One region of the Reinekea thalattae genome, then DNA from elsewhere that is predicted to be linked to it. Evidence: predicted binding sites of a transcription regulator. Region 1 holds the regulator's gene; the other holds the start of a gene.
What was found. Region 1 encodes FNR, which switches genes on or off when oxygen is low (the NO sensors DNR and NnrR bind a similar motif). Its sites were predicted from a motif close to TTGATNTANATCAA; they were not measured.

Region 2: adhE (bifunctional acetaldehyde-CoA/alcohol dehydrogenase) is a predicted target of FNR. The motif match lies at 1,633-1,646, and genes of this name have one in related genera.

What each region holds. Positions count from the first base shown of each region.
Region 1 is NZ_VKAD01000001.1:1,233,429-1,236,703, reverse strand. Features, by position in the region: gene nudC (NAD(+) diphosphatase) at 1-802, shown strand, start outside; gene fnr (fumarate/nitrate reduction transcriptional regulator Fnr) at 904-1,641, opposite strand; gene ttcA (tRNA 2-thiocytidine(32) synthetase TtcA) at 1,724-2,614, opposite strand; gene FME95_RS05680 (gamma-glutamylcyclotransferase family protein) at 2,761-3,275, opposite strand, start outside.
Region 2 is NZ_VKAD01000001.1:1,768,349-1,771,623, forward strand. Features, by position in the region: gene adhE (bifunctional acetaldehyde-CoA/alcohol dehydrogenase) at 1-1,439, opposite strand, end outside; gene FME95_RS08010 (DMT family transporter) at 1,834-2,718, shown strand; gene FME95_RS08015 (GNAT family N-acetyltransferase) at 2,800-3,275, shown strand, end outside.

The DNA.
Region 1 (3,275 bases):
TCAGCATCAAATCGATTTTCCAAAGCAAGCGCCTGCGTTAGGCGCTGACAGTAAAGTCATTGTTTGGCAGGGCACTCAGTTGCTGGTTTCGGGGCAAGATATTGCTTGGCGTTACTCTCAATTGGTTGATGTTGAGCTTGATGCTATTGAGTTTGTCGCGCTGTTGGATGGAAAGGGTTATTTCACAGCAAGCTTAACTCAAGGGCAGCTTGATGGGCAGCTTGCCACCTTACGAGACATTGCCGTCATCAGTGAGACGGCCTTTTCACTGTGTGCGAGAGCCAGAAGCTTATTGGATTGGGCTAATCAACATCGGTTTTGCGGTCAGTGTGGCCAAGCTACCCAGCGTATCGTGGGTGAACCAGCGACCAGTTGCGAGCCCTGTGGTGTTCGTTTTTATCCGCGTATTTCGCCTTGCGTTATCGTACTGATTACGCGTGGTGATGAGGTTTTGTTGGCGCAAGGCCGGCGTCATCGAGGAGCCGGTATGTATGGCGCTGTTGCTGGCTTTATTGAGGCTGGAGAATCTGCAGAGCAGGCGGTGATTCGTGAAGTGCGAGAGGAGTTGGGCGTTGAAGTTGCTCAGATTCGTTATCAAAATAGCCAGGCTTGGCCGTTTCCGAATCAGTTGATGTTGGGTTATACCGCCGAATATGCGTCCGGCCAGATCGTGCCAGAGGTACAGGAGATCGTTGATGCAGCTTGGTTCAATATTCACTCTCTACCGAAGTACCCACCAACCACCACCATTGCAGGTTGGCTGATTCGGCAATATCAGCTTGAACGTCAAGCGGGTCGATAAACGCTTAATGATCTAAAACTAAAAAGCCGCAGCGTCTGAACAGTGCGGCTTTTTGTTATATGAGAGGGACGTGCAGAGTACTGCCTTATGTGTATTTAAGGCTAGTCGATGCCCAGTTCAACGCGTTCGCATTCGGCGAGTGATGCAATAGCCGTCAGTCCTTCAAAGTCACTAATGACGATGTCTTTAGCGCTGCCAGTGTGCTCCAGTAAGCCCTGCTTCTGAAAGCGAGTGAAGACTCGGCTAACGGTTTCGACTGCCAAGCCTAAATAGTTGGCAATGTCAGCACGCGACATCGTAAGGCGGAACGAGGTGCCTGAAAAACCGCGATGCTTAAAGCGAGCCGCTAGATTGATTAAGAATGACGCAATACGCTCTTCTGCGCTTTTTTTGCTCAGCAACAGCATCATTTGCTGTTCTTCGCGCAGCTCTTTACCCATCAGGCGCATGAGTTGGCGGCGCAGTTCGGGCATTTTGCCTGCAAGGTCATCTAATCGATCAACAGGAATTTCACAGACGTTAGTTGTTTCTAATACCTTTGCAGAGGCTGGATAGGTCACCATGTCGAAGCTTTCGAGTCCAACCAGTTCGCTGGCTAAATGGAAGCCCGTGATCTGTTCTTCGCCGTCGTTGGTCAATGTGTAAGTTTTAATCGTACCGGTACGGACTGCGAAGATCGACTTAAACTCATCACCCTGATAAAACAGATGCTCACCCTTTTGCATCGGCCGGCCCCGTTTGATAATGGCATCCAATAGGTCCATATCATCAGCGGTCAAAGACAGCGGTAGGCATAAAGGGTGCAGGCTACAGTTCTTGCAGGCGGTTGACAGTGCCATATAACGACTCCAATTTAAGTCTTGATATCTATCAATCATACTACAAGATATCTATTGATGTATCTCACTTATATTATCATTTTTACTCGCTGATGTTTGGTTCCCAAGTATTGACCTTGGTTGTACTCATCGGAGCGTAGGGGCTATCCGTCGATTGAGGTGCCAGAGGGATGTTGCTGGCGGTGAGGGATTTAAAATTATACAGCTCTTGGTCGGCCAATTGCGAAGGCGATATATTGGCCATCGAACGGAAGATGTTATCAATTCTACCTGGAAATTGCTTGTCCCAATCACGGCACATGGCTTTGATATTTTGTCGTTGCAGGTTTTCTTGCGAGCCGCAAAGGTTACACGGAATAATCGGGAAGTCACGAATCTGCGCGTAGCGCTCGATATCGCTTTCTTTGCAATAAGCCAAAGGACGTATCAGCACATTCGTACCGCTGTCGCTGAGTAGCTTAGGCGGCATCGCCTTGAGCTTACCGCCATGAAACATATTCAAAAACAGTGTTTCAATAATGTCGTCACGATGATGCCCCAGAGCGACTTTATTTGCGCCTATTTGGTCTGCAAACGCGTAGATTGTACTGCGCCGTAGTCGCGAACAGATACCACAGGTAGTTTTACCTTCAGGCACTGTTTCTTGCACGATACTGTAGGTGTCGCGCTCTAAAATATGGAAAGGCACGCCAACTGACTTCAAATACTCAGGCAAAATATGCTCAGGAAAGCCGGGTTGCTTTTGATCTAGGTTCACCGCGACCAATTCAAAGTCTACAGGAGCGCTCTTTTGCAAATTCAACAGGATGTCGAGCATGGTGAACGAGTCTTTACCGCCAGATAGGCAAACCATGACCTTATCGCCTTGCTCGATCATATTAAAATCGGCAATGGCTCGGCCTGTTTCGCGTCTTAACCGCTTATGCAGTTTGTTGTATTCCAATTTGTCTTTAGCGGTATTAAATTCGGTCATGAAGTTAGTTTGGATAATCAAAGCCAGTTCAGTTAATGAAAGTCAGTTCAGTAAAAAGCGATAGCGCTTGCTCTATACCTTATATAGGGGCCGCTTTTTAACATGCTTACCCTGTTCAGTAAACGGATTTTACTTGCCTAGCCGAATTACAGCGGCTTGCCCTGATAGTCATCGCTGACGCCTGCTGGCAGTTGCTTATTCAGCAGCTCGTCGATTCGGGCGGTACTGCTCTTGCGGGCAAGAGGGCGTAGATAAAGTGGTGCATCGCGGTCATTGACCAAATGTCCCCATTGGCCTGTCAGTTCAATAAAGCGACGAGCAAAGGATTCATCAATGTCTAAGCAGCCATTTATAATGACATCTAAATAGCTTTGCAGAATCGGTTTTTCTGGGCTTGGAATGTCGACGCTGTTGCCGACATAAACCCAAAGTGTTCCATCTCTGGGTAGAGGCGTTTGATCCAGCGGCATGACAGCCTGCCAAGGCAGCGCAACACGCCGATAGCCATATTCACGCTCATCAAATAATGCCAAGTTTTCATCATCGACGGCAAAATAAACCCCATTGCAGCGGCTTTTTGGGTCTAGGTGAGCGCTGACTGCGGTGCCACTCCAGCTAGGAATGTACGCCGACCAGCGACGGGCAATGCCCTCTACTTCTA
Region 2 (3,275 bases), 530 kb from region 1:
TTACCTTCCAGATCACCCAATGCAATCGGTAAACTGCCGCGGCGGAAATAGATAGACTTAGGAAGTTTATGCCACAACATGTTTTCAGCCCTCTTAGCAACGGTCTTTTTATTGATTAGGTGTTTGGGTCCAACATTCTCAGAAATTGAATTACCACCCCAAGAACCACAGCCTAAGGTGAGTGAAGGTGCAACATTAAAGTTATACAGATCGCCAATGCCGCCGTGAGTCGTTGGGATATTTACCAACAGTCGTGCGGTTTTTAATTTATCGCCAAAGTAACGAATGCGATCTTCATTTATATCTTGGTTAGTATACAAACCAGAGGTGTGACCGATGCCGCCAATCTCAACCATCGCGACGGCCTGATCAATGGCATCTTCAAAATCTTTCGCACGGAACATTCCTAATACTGGCGATAATTTTTCATGTGCGAATTCGTCATCTGCAGTCACTCGCTTGCCTTCACCAACCAAAATTTTGGTATCGGTCGGCACCTTAACTCCGGCCATCTCTGCAATTTTTGTCGCAGGCTGGCCAACAATGTTGGCGTTTAAGGCACCATCGATAAAGATGGTTTTACGTACCTTATCGGCTTCTGCTTTGGTTAACACATAGGCTTTATGAGAGGCGAAACGTTCTTTCACCTCATCATAGATATCATCATGAACAATCACCGCCTGCTCAGAAGCACAGACCACGCCGTTATCGAAGGTTTTAGACATTAACACCGAGGCAACGGCGCGTTTCACATCAGCAGTTTCATCAATCACCACCGGCACATTACCAGCGCCAACACCAATAGCTGGTTTACCAGAAGAGTAAGCCGCCTTCACCATGCCTGGGCCACCGGTTGCTAAAATCAAAGCAATATCAGGGTGCTTCATTAGAGCATTAGAAAGCTCAACCGAAGGCTCTTCAATCCAGCCGATAATATCTTTTGGAGCACCGGCAGCAACGGCAGCTTCGAGTACTAATTTAGCCGCGTCGTTGGTTGAATTTTTAGCACGAGGATGCGGTGAAAAGATAATCGCATTACGAGTTTTTAGCGCGATTAACGATTTAAAAATGGCTGTCGACGTTGGGTTGGTTGTCGGCACAATACCGCAAATAATACCGACCGGCTCAGCAATCGTCATAGTGCCTAGGTTTTCATCTTCTTCTAGAACACCACAGGTTTTTTCGTCTTTATATTTGTTGTAGATAAACTCCGACGCAAAGTGATTTTTAATCACCTTATCTTCAACAATGCCCATTCCCGATTCGGCAACAGCTTGCTGTGCTAACGGTATACGAGCTTGGTTAGCAGCCAGAGAGGCGGCACGAAATATTTTATCGACCTGTTCCTGTGTAAAGCTGGCAAACTCAGCTTGCGCCGCTTTTACACGCGAAACCATAGCGTTCAACTGCTCTAAGGGGGTTTGACTTTTTTGTGTCATTTTTATTGTCTCCGAGATTTTTGAAAGCTTTAGTGACGACGCTAGATTGCTTATGCAATTGTTATTTTTATGTTCACTAGCGTAGTGTATTTTGCTGGTGACACTAAATAGGCTTGAGTCCCACCAGCAAAATAGGCTGCAACTCGACTTCGAATGACTGAGCAAAAGTGTAAGAAAACTACAGACCAAGCGATTGACGTGGGTCATTTTTTGCCAGAATTCCTAGCTTCCAGCCAAGAAAAGCTCGAAACCGATCACAGAATCGCCTAGACCAAACATCTCACTTTTAACATTGTTGTAACTTAGCAACATATTTATTTGTACGCTGCCACCACAACTGTGTAAAAATAACGACTCCTTTTTTGCTCCATTGTTGCTACGAAGTATCACGCCTATGAAGTCTGAACGCCGAGCCATTATTTATGCCTTAGTTGCCGTCGCGCTTTGGTCTACCGTTGCCACTGCTTTTAAAATTGCCCTACAACAGGTTGATGTTATTCACCTATTAGCAGGCGCGAGCACGGTCTCGTTATGCGCATTCAGCTTACTGTTACTACAGAAAAAGCAGTTGCTCAATGCGATACGGGCACTAAAAACCCATTGGCGTATGCAGCTGGCGCTCGGCCTAATAAACCCAATTTTCTACTACTTAATCTTATTTGAGGCTTATCGTCGCTTGCCAGCTCAAGTCGCTCAACCAATAAATTACACCTGGGCAATTACGTTGGCGCTGTTGAGCGTACCACTGTTAAAACAGAAGCTTTCTGGCTATAGCCTAATCGGCTTAGCTATCGGCTACGGTGGCGTGGTAATCATTTCGATGGCGGGGCAACAGGTTACCGGCACATTGGACATAGTTGGTTTGAGCTTGGCGTTAATCTCGACTCTGTTATGGGCTAGCTATTGGCTGCTAAACACGAAAAACTCTCAAGATGCTTTAACCTCATTGTTTCAAAGCTTTCTTATTGCGAGTCCGATTTTAATCGCCGCAGCAATGCTATTTGGTAGCAACACAATCATCTGGCACGCAAAAGCCGTTTTCAGCATACTTTACGTTGGGCTGTTTGAAATGGGCATTACTTTCGTATTTTGGCAGCTGGCATTGCATCACACTCAGAATACGGCGCGTATTGGATCACTTATTTTTCTATCGCCATTTGTCAGCCTATTTCTCATTCATCTAATTCTTGGTGAGCCGCTGCAATTGAAAACCTTTTTTGGTCTAGCGCTTATTATTACTGGCGTGGTTATCGCACAAAAATCGACTAAAGTTCGATAATTTTTTATCAGTTATTACTTTTTAATTGTTTTTTGATTAGATTAGCTGTCATTCAATTAACTTTATTGTTGCAACCCCGCCATGACCCTGTCTCTTAAATTAGAAACTGACCGCTTAACCCTTGTTGGCATTAACGACGTCAATGTTAGTTCACTCGAACACTACTATTTGGACAACTATAGTCACTTAGTCAGCAGTGGTGGTTTTACACCTAAAACAAGAAATGATGTCGAAGCGGTTTACCAACAGTGGTATGAAAATATATACAACGAAGAAGAGGTTCGTTTTTTTATATTTTTACAGCAGCAACTGATAGGCGTTTGCGGCCTTAGCAATATTATTCGTGGCGCATTCCACGCTGCTTATTTAGGCTACCATCTCAGTGCGGAGCAACAAAACAAGGGCTACATGACAGAAGCCGTCACCGAAGTTGTTCAGTTTGGTTTTTACGGTTTAAACCTGCATCGCATTATGGCGAACTTTAGACCAGACAACCTTGCCAGTGGCCGAGTATTAGAAAAGGTCGGTTTTATAAAAGAAGGCTATGCTAAAGACTA